Regions from separate parts of the Serpentinicella alkaliphila genome, predicted to be linked through region 1. Evidence: riboswitches for the same ligand, from Rfam matches in the RefSeq annotation. Region 1 holds a riboswitch; the other holds the start of a gene.
The links. Region 1 has a riboswitch for cobalamin ahead of HZR23_RS16230 (sirohydrochlorin chelatase). Riboswitches for the same ligand answer to the same signal wherever they lie in the genome.
Positions count from the first base shown of each region.

Region 2: linked by a shared signal. The riboswitch ahead of cobT (nicotinate-nucleotide--dimethylbenzimidazole phosphoribosyltransferase) and the one ahead of HZR23_RS16230 (sirohydrochlorin chelatase) in region 1 are both predicted to bind cobalamin.

Region 1 covers NZ_CP058648.1:3,177,240-3,180,661, reverse strand. Annotated here, with positions in the region: gene xylB (xylulokinase) at 1-913, shown strand, start outside; cobalamin riboswitch at 1,240-1,429, shown strand; gene HZR23_RS16230 (sirohydrochlorin chelatase) at 1,693-2,046, shown strand; gene HZR23_RS16225 (precorrin-8X methylmutase) at 2,052-2,687, shown strand; gene cbiD (cobalt-precorrin-5B (C(1))-methyltransferase CbiD) at 2,680-3,422, shown strand, end outside.
Region 2 covers NZ_CP058648.1:83,227-86,648, reverse strand. Annotated here, with positions in the region: gene ytxC (putative sporulation protein YtxC) at 1-193, shown strand, start outside; gene HZR23_RS00585 (DUF445 domain-containing protein) at 245-850, shown strand; cobalamin riboswitch at 914-1,086, shown strand; gene cobT (nicotinate-nucleotide--dimethylbenzimidazole phosphoribosyltransferase) at 1,200-2,264, shown strand; gene cobU (bifunctional adenosylcobinamide kinase/adenosylcobinamide-phosphate guanylyltransferase) at 2,271-2,831, shown strand; gene cobS (adenosylcobinamide-GDP ribazoletransferase) at 2,857-3,422, shown strand, end outside.

The sequences.
Region 1 (3,422 bases):
TTTAGAAATGCTTGAGGTCTTAGGTGTTTCAGAGAGCCAATTACCAAAGCTACTTGAATCTTATGAGGTAGTTGCTAATATAAAATCTGATCTAGCAGCTGAGTTAGGACTTCGTGATGATGTGAAAATTGTGATTGGCGGTGGAGATCAGGCTGTTGCTGCTGTAGGTGGCGCAGTAGTTAAACCAGGCTCCTGTTCATTATCCCTTGGTACTTCAGGTGTTGTTTTCACGTCAAATGAACAATTCTTTGTAGATGAAAACAATAGTCTACATTCTTTCTGTCATGCAAATGGAAAATATCATCTAATGGGAGTAACACTTGCTGCGGCTGCATCTCTTAAGTGGTGGATAGAAACTATAATTAAAACGGAAAACTATGAAGAACTACTAAAAGAAGCGAAAGAGGCTGAAGTAGATGACAATGTATTTTATCTCCCTTATTTAATGGGTGAAAGAACACCACATAACGATCCTAATTGCAGGGGGACCTTTATTGGACTTAATATGATTCATGAAAGAAAGCATATGACTAGAGCAGTACTGGAAGGTGTAGCCTTTTCACTTAGAGATACCTTTGAAATAATAAAAGAAATGGGAATTGCAATTGATAGCATTAGTATTAATGGCGGTGGAGCGAGAAGTGAACTTTGGTGTGAAATAATTGCTGATGTACTAAACGTAACAGTAAATAAACTAAACACTAATGATGGTCCTGCTTATGGAGCAGCCATATTAGCTACAGTTGGGTTTGGGTTGTTTAATACAGTAGAGGAAGCTTGTAGTAAATACATTAATATAACTGATAGCATTGCACCTAATGCAAAAAATGCTGAAATATATAACAAAAAGTATGATAAATTTAGAAAAATATATCCTGCGACAAAAGAGTTATTTAAACAACTAAACAATTAATATAACTTAGGATAAAAAATAAACTATTTATATGTTTTAGTAACAAGTAGTTTTCATCATAAATACATCTGTAGACCACCTATAGATGATTTAAAGTATAATAGTTTCTAACGAAAAACTTACACAATTGAAAGTGTAAGTTTTTCTAATTAATAAATTAGTATTCTGTAGCTTATGTTAGTCGATTTAAACTAGAAATCAATATTTATATGAGAATATGGGTATAACATATAAGAAAGTATTGTATTCTAGAGATTTGAGTAAGATATTTTAACTACATAATAAATTGATATTTAGCAAGTAGTAATATATAATAAAATGTATTAAAACTAAATAAATGGACAGGTGCTGATTATAAGAAAAGTTATGAATCAGTGAAAAGGGAAGATGGGTATAAGCCCACGCGGTCACGCCACTGTAATAGAAGAGTTCTTCAAGTAAGCCACTGGGAAACTGGGAAGGTTTGGGGAACAATGAAACTTAAGCCAGAAGACCTGCCTGAACCATATCACCAATTAAACTCTACGAGCGATAGGGGGTGACATTATACACAGGATTACTTCTGCGTATTTGTAACCTTTCGACTAGTTTTTGACGAGAGGTTTTTTATTTTGTCTATCATCTAGGTATTTAGTTACAAGGATTTCGCTAAAACTATTAATCTGTAAATCAAGATTCTATGGTAGTAGTATATACAATCCACATTCTGGTACAATAGTTTTGATATAGAAATAAGAGCAATATTAAGTAATTTAATAAATTCATAAAGGAGTATGGCCATGAAAGGAATAATTATTATAGGACACGGAAGCAGAAATAAGGAAGCTCAAAGTCAGTTTATACAAGTAGTAGATAAGGTTAGAGAGAAGACACAGTTAGTAGTAGAAGGAGCATTTATGGAACTTGCAGAACCAGGTTTCTTTGATGTAATAAAAAAACTGGAAGATATGGGGATTATTGAAATTACGGTTTATCCACTCTTTCTATTTTCAGGTGTACATATAAATGAAGACATACCTCAAATGATAGGGGAAGCAGAACAAAAACATCCTGGAATAATGTTTAGAATGTTAGAACCAATAGGAGTAAGAGAAGAGCTGATTAATATAGTTGTAAATTCTATTAAGGAGTAAGGGATATGTTTGAGTATATTAAAAATCCTAATTTAATTGAGGAAAAGAGCTTTGACATAATCAGTGAGCTTTTAGGAGACAAAAATGTAATCGGATTGAGCGGAGATATAATTAAAAGGGTAATTCACACGACTGCTGATTTCGAATATGTGCACTTATTGGAGTTTAAATTAGGGGTTGAACAATTGCTATTAAAAGCCTTTAAGGAAGGCTGTACAATAGTTAGCGATACTAATATGATTAAAGCAGGAATAAGTAAAAAGCTATCTAATGAATTAGGAATAAAGATTGAATGTTATGTAGACAGTAAGGAGGCCTATGACGTATCGAAGACTGAAGGTATTACCCGTTCTATGGCAGCTGTTGACATCGCAGGAAAATTAAATGAAAATATCGTTTTTATCATTGGCAATGCACCAACAGCCCTATATAGAATTATGGAGCTGTATAAAAATAATAGAATTAAACCTATAGCTGTAGTTGGAGTTCCAGTGGGCTTTGTAGGAGCAGCTGAATCTAAGGATGAGCTATGGAATACAGAAATACCTTGTATAATTACTAGGGGTAGAAAAGGTGGAAGTACAATAGGAGTAGCTATTGTAAATGCTATTTTGAGGGAGGCAAATAAAAGCCTTGGATAATAGTAAATTTGTTATGAAAAATGGTAAAAAACTTAGGACTGGCTTCACTACAGGCTCATGTGCTGCAGCTGCGGCTAAGGCAGCGGTATATATGTTATTTAATGATAGAATTTTAGAACAAGTAGAAATTGATACTCCAAAGGGCTGGAAGCTTAAACTAGATGTAAATGACCCGGTTATTACAGAAGAATATGCAACCTGCTATATTATTAAGGACGCAGGAGACGATCCAGACATTACAGACGGAATACATGTTTATGCAAAAGTAAGAAAAGTAATAACTAAGGAAATAAAAATAATCTCAGGAAAAGGAATAGGAATTGTAACTATGCCGGGCTTACAAGTAAAGCCAGGTAGTCCAGCTATAAATCCTATTCCTATGGTTATGATAAAAAAGGAAGTTTCAGAGGTTTTACCCAAGGGCACTGGTATTGAAATAGAGCTTTCAATACCAGCTGGAGAAGAGCTGGCAAAGAAGACATTTAATCCAAGGCTAGGAATAGTGGGAGGCCTTTCTATACTAGGAACAACGGGTATTGTGGAGCCTATGTCAGAAGATGCCATTAAAGATACTCTTGCTTTAGAATTAAATTACAAAAAAGAAGTGGGATTAAGTAGTATAGTGCTAGTGCCAGGAAATTACGGTGAAGTTTTTTCTAAGACATGGCTAAATATAAAAGAAGATAAGATCGTAAAGATAAGTAATTATCTTGGATTTGCTCTAGAGAAATGTAG
Region 2 (3,422 bases), 160 kb from region 1:
TGATATAAGCTATGATGATTTATTAATAAGTTCCCTAATAACAATTGCACCAAATAATATTATAATTCACAAAACTGGTAATAATAATTTCAAGTATATTATCAATACGATTAAGCGTATTTTTAATCAAAAGGTAGAATTGTGTAATAACTGTGATTGGTGTATAATTAAATCAAATGTTAAAAAAGACTAATTAAACTCCAGTGATAACTGGAGTTTTTTATACAAAAGAAGGGTGAAAAAATTGGATTTCTTAATAATTATTACAATGTGCTTAATCGGAGCTATAATAGGATGGATTACTAACCTAATTGCAATAAAACTATTGTTTAAACCCTATGAACCATTTAGAATTCCTATTGTAAATTTTGATATTCACGGTTTAATACCAAAGAGAAAAGGTGAAATAGCTAAAAGTATTGGTAATATAGTGGAACAAGAGTTATTATCAGTAAATGACATTTTAATACATATGTTAGAAAGCGACAAAAAAGTTGCTTTATTGGCCATTATAAAATTTAAAATAAAGGAGACAATACAGAAAAAGATTCCAAGTATAATTCCGTCGGGATTTATTGGATTGATTTTAAACTATATAGATGAAATTATTGAACAAGAAGGGGAAAAAGTTATTTCTGAAATTATGCAAAATATAGTTCAGGATGCTGGTTCTATGATTAATATTTCTAAAATTGTCGAAGATAAGGTGAATGAATTTTCAATGGAAAAACTAGAAGATGTTGTTTTGCAAATTGCAAAAAAGGAATTAAAGCATATAGAAATTTTAGGTGGAATTTTAGGCGGAATAATAGGTATTATACAAGGTTTAATAGTAATGTTATTACAATAGCTAATTATATTTTGTTGACTTATATATTTTTTAAACTATAATTATTCTAATAGTAATTATAGAAACTAAATAAAAGTATATGGTGCCTTGCAAAAGGTTAAAAGGGAAAGTAGTTCAAATCTACTGCAGCCCCCGCTACTGTAAATGGTGATTAACCCAAAGTCATTGGGAAACTGAGAAGACCGGGTATAAAGATGATCCATAGCCAGGAAACCTGCCATACATAATTAATAACTACTTTCGGTGGGAAAGGAGGATTATAGAATCGATTTTTTATAGAACAAAAATCGTTTATTTTCCGTGCCCAAGTGTACGGTTTTTTTATGTCTAAAAATAAAGGAAGGTATAAATGAATTTAAATCAAATTTTAGAAGGTATAAAGCCACTGGATGAGAGTGCTAAGATAAAAGCCTCTGCCAGATTGGATTCACTAATCAAGCCTATTGGCAGTTTAGGGAAATTAGAGGATATAGCAATACAGATAGCTGGCATAACTGGTGAGACTATCAATAGCGTAGAAAAAAAATGTACTATTATTATGGCTGCAGATAATGGGGTTGTTGATGAAGGGGTTAGTACAGCACCCAAGGAAATAACTGCTATACAAACAATTAACATATTAAAAGGTTTAGCAGGCATAAGTGTGCTATCAAGACAGGCAAAGGCTGATTTTAAGGTTATAGATATGGGAATAAGTAGTAATATACAGCACAAAGACTTAATTTCCAAAAAAATAAAGCTTGGAACTGAAAATATTACCAAAGGTCCTGCTATGACGGTGGAAGAAGCTATTAATGCTATTAAAGTAGGCTTTGATACTGTTGAGGAATTAAAAAACCGAGGGTATAACTTATTAGGTACTGGTGAAATGGGAATAGGTAATACAACTACTTCGAGTGCCATACTAATGGCTTTGACTGGTTCTAATGTAGATGAATCTGTTGGTAAAGGGGCTGGTATGACAGATGAAGGCTTAGAAAATAAGAAGAGGGTTATATTGAAGGCACTTGAAATAAATGAACCGGATAAAAATGACCCCATAGACGTTCTTTCGAAAGTAGGGGGACTAGATATTGCTGGTCTTGTAGGTTGTTTTTTAGGTGCAGCCTATTATAGATTACCTATTGTAATTGATGGGGTGATTTCATCTGCAGCAGCTCTAGTTGCATATAGGATGAATCCTCTAACTAAAGAATATATGATACCTTCACACTTTTCGAAGGAGTTAGCATACAAACATATAATGGATGCATTGGGATTAGAGTCAAGTCTTAATTTAAATATGAGATTAGGGGAAGGCACAGGCTGTCCATTAATGTTTCATATAGTAGAGTCTGCAGCTGCTATTATTAAGGAAATGGCTACTTTTGATGAACTAAGTATGGATAGCGATTTTTTAGTAGATATAAGGTAGGTAATTATGGGAAAAGTGATATTAGTAACCGGCGGAGTAAGAAGTGGCAAAAGTTTATTTGCTGAAGAACTAGCAAAAAAGATCGGAGAAAATATTTTATACATTGCAACGGCAATACCCTACGATGATGAAATGAGAGAAAGAATAGATGTTCATAAAATGTTTAGACCTGTTAGCTGGACAACCTATGAAGTATATAAAGATTTGCATGAGGTTATAGATAGTATTGATAATAAGCAGGATGGGATATTACTAGATTGTGTAACAATTATGATAACAAACCTTATGTTTGATTATCCTTCATTTGATGAAAACAATATAGGACAGTCTATTATTAAGGAAATAAATGAGTATATAATAGATGAATTTTGTAAACTCTTAAACTTCCTTAAGAAGAGAGATATTAATATTATAATGGTTACTAACGAAATAGGTTGGGGCTTAGTACCTGAATCGAAGCTGGGTAGAGTCTTTAGAGACATATCAGGAAAAATTAATCAGCTTTTAGCAAGAGAAGCAGAAGAGGTATATTTATTGGTATCTGGTATTCCAATGAAAATAAAATAAGACTTTTCTGTGAGAGGAACATCCTATGAAAATATTTATTTTAATGGTTCAGTTTTTAACTCGTATTCCAATTAATCTGGAGTTAAGTGTAAGTAAAGAAGATTTTCCAAAGGGGGTTGCCTACTTTCCAATTGTAGGTTTAATAATAGGAATTATTAATGCTCTAGTATATTTCCTTTTATCAAAAGTTGCTCAGGAAATGGTGCCTTTAATAGCTATTGTAATAAGCAACGCATTAGTTACAGGGGCTCTGCACTTAGACGGTTTAGCCGATAGCTGTGATGCCTTGTTTTCAGCTAGAAAAAAGGATCGGATGCTAGAAATCATGCGTGATAGTAGAATTGGGACTAATGGTGTACTTGCATTAATATTGACAATCTTATTAAAGATTGCCTTATTAGATATTACCCCAAAGAGTATAATTATTCCTACAATTATTTTAATACCTGTTATAGGAAGGGCTACAATGTCAATTATATTATATGGCTCAACCTATGCCAGAGAAGAGGGCTTAGGTGATTTGTTTATAGGTAAAACCTCTTTAAATAGAGCCGGTGTATCAATAATTATTACTATTTTTTTAGTATTCGT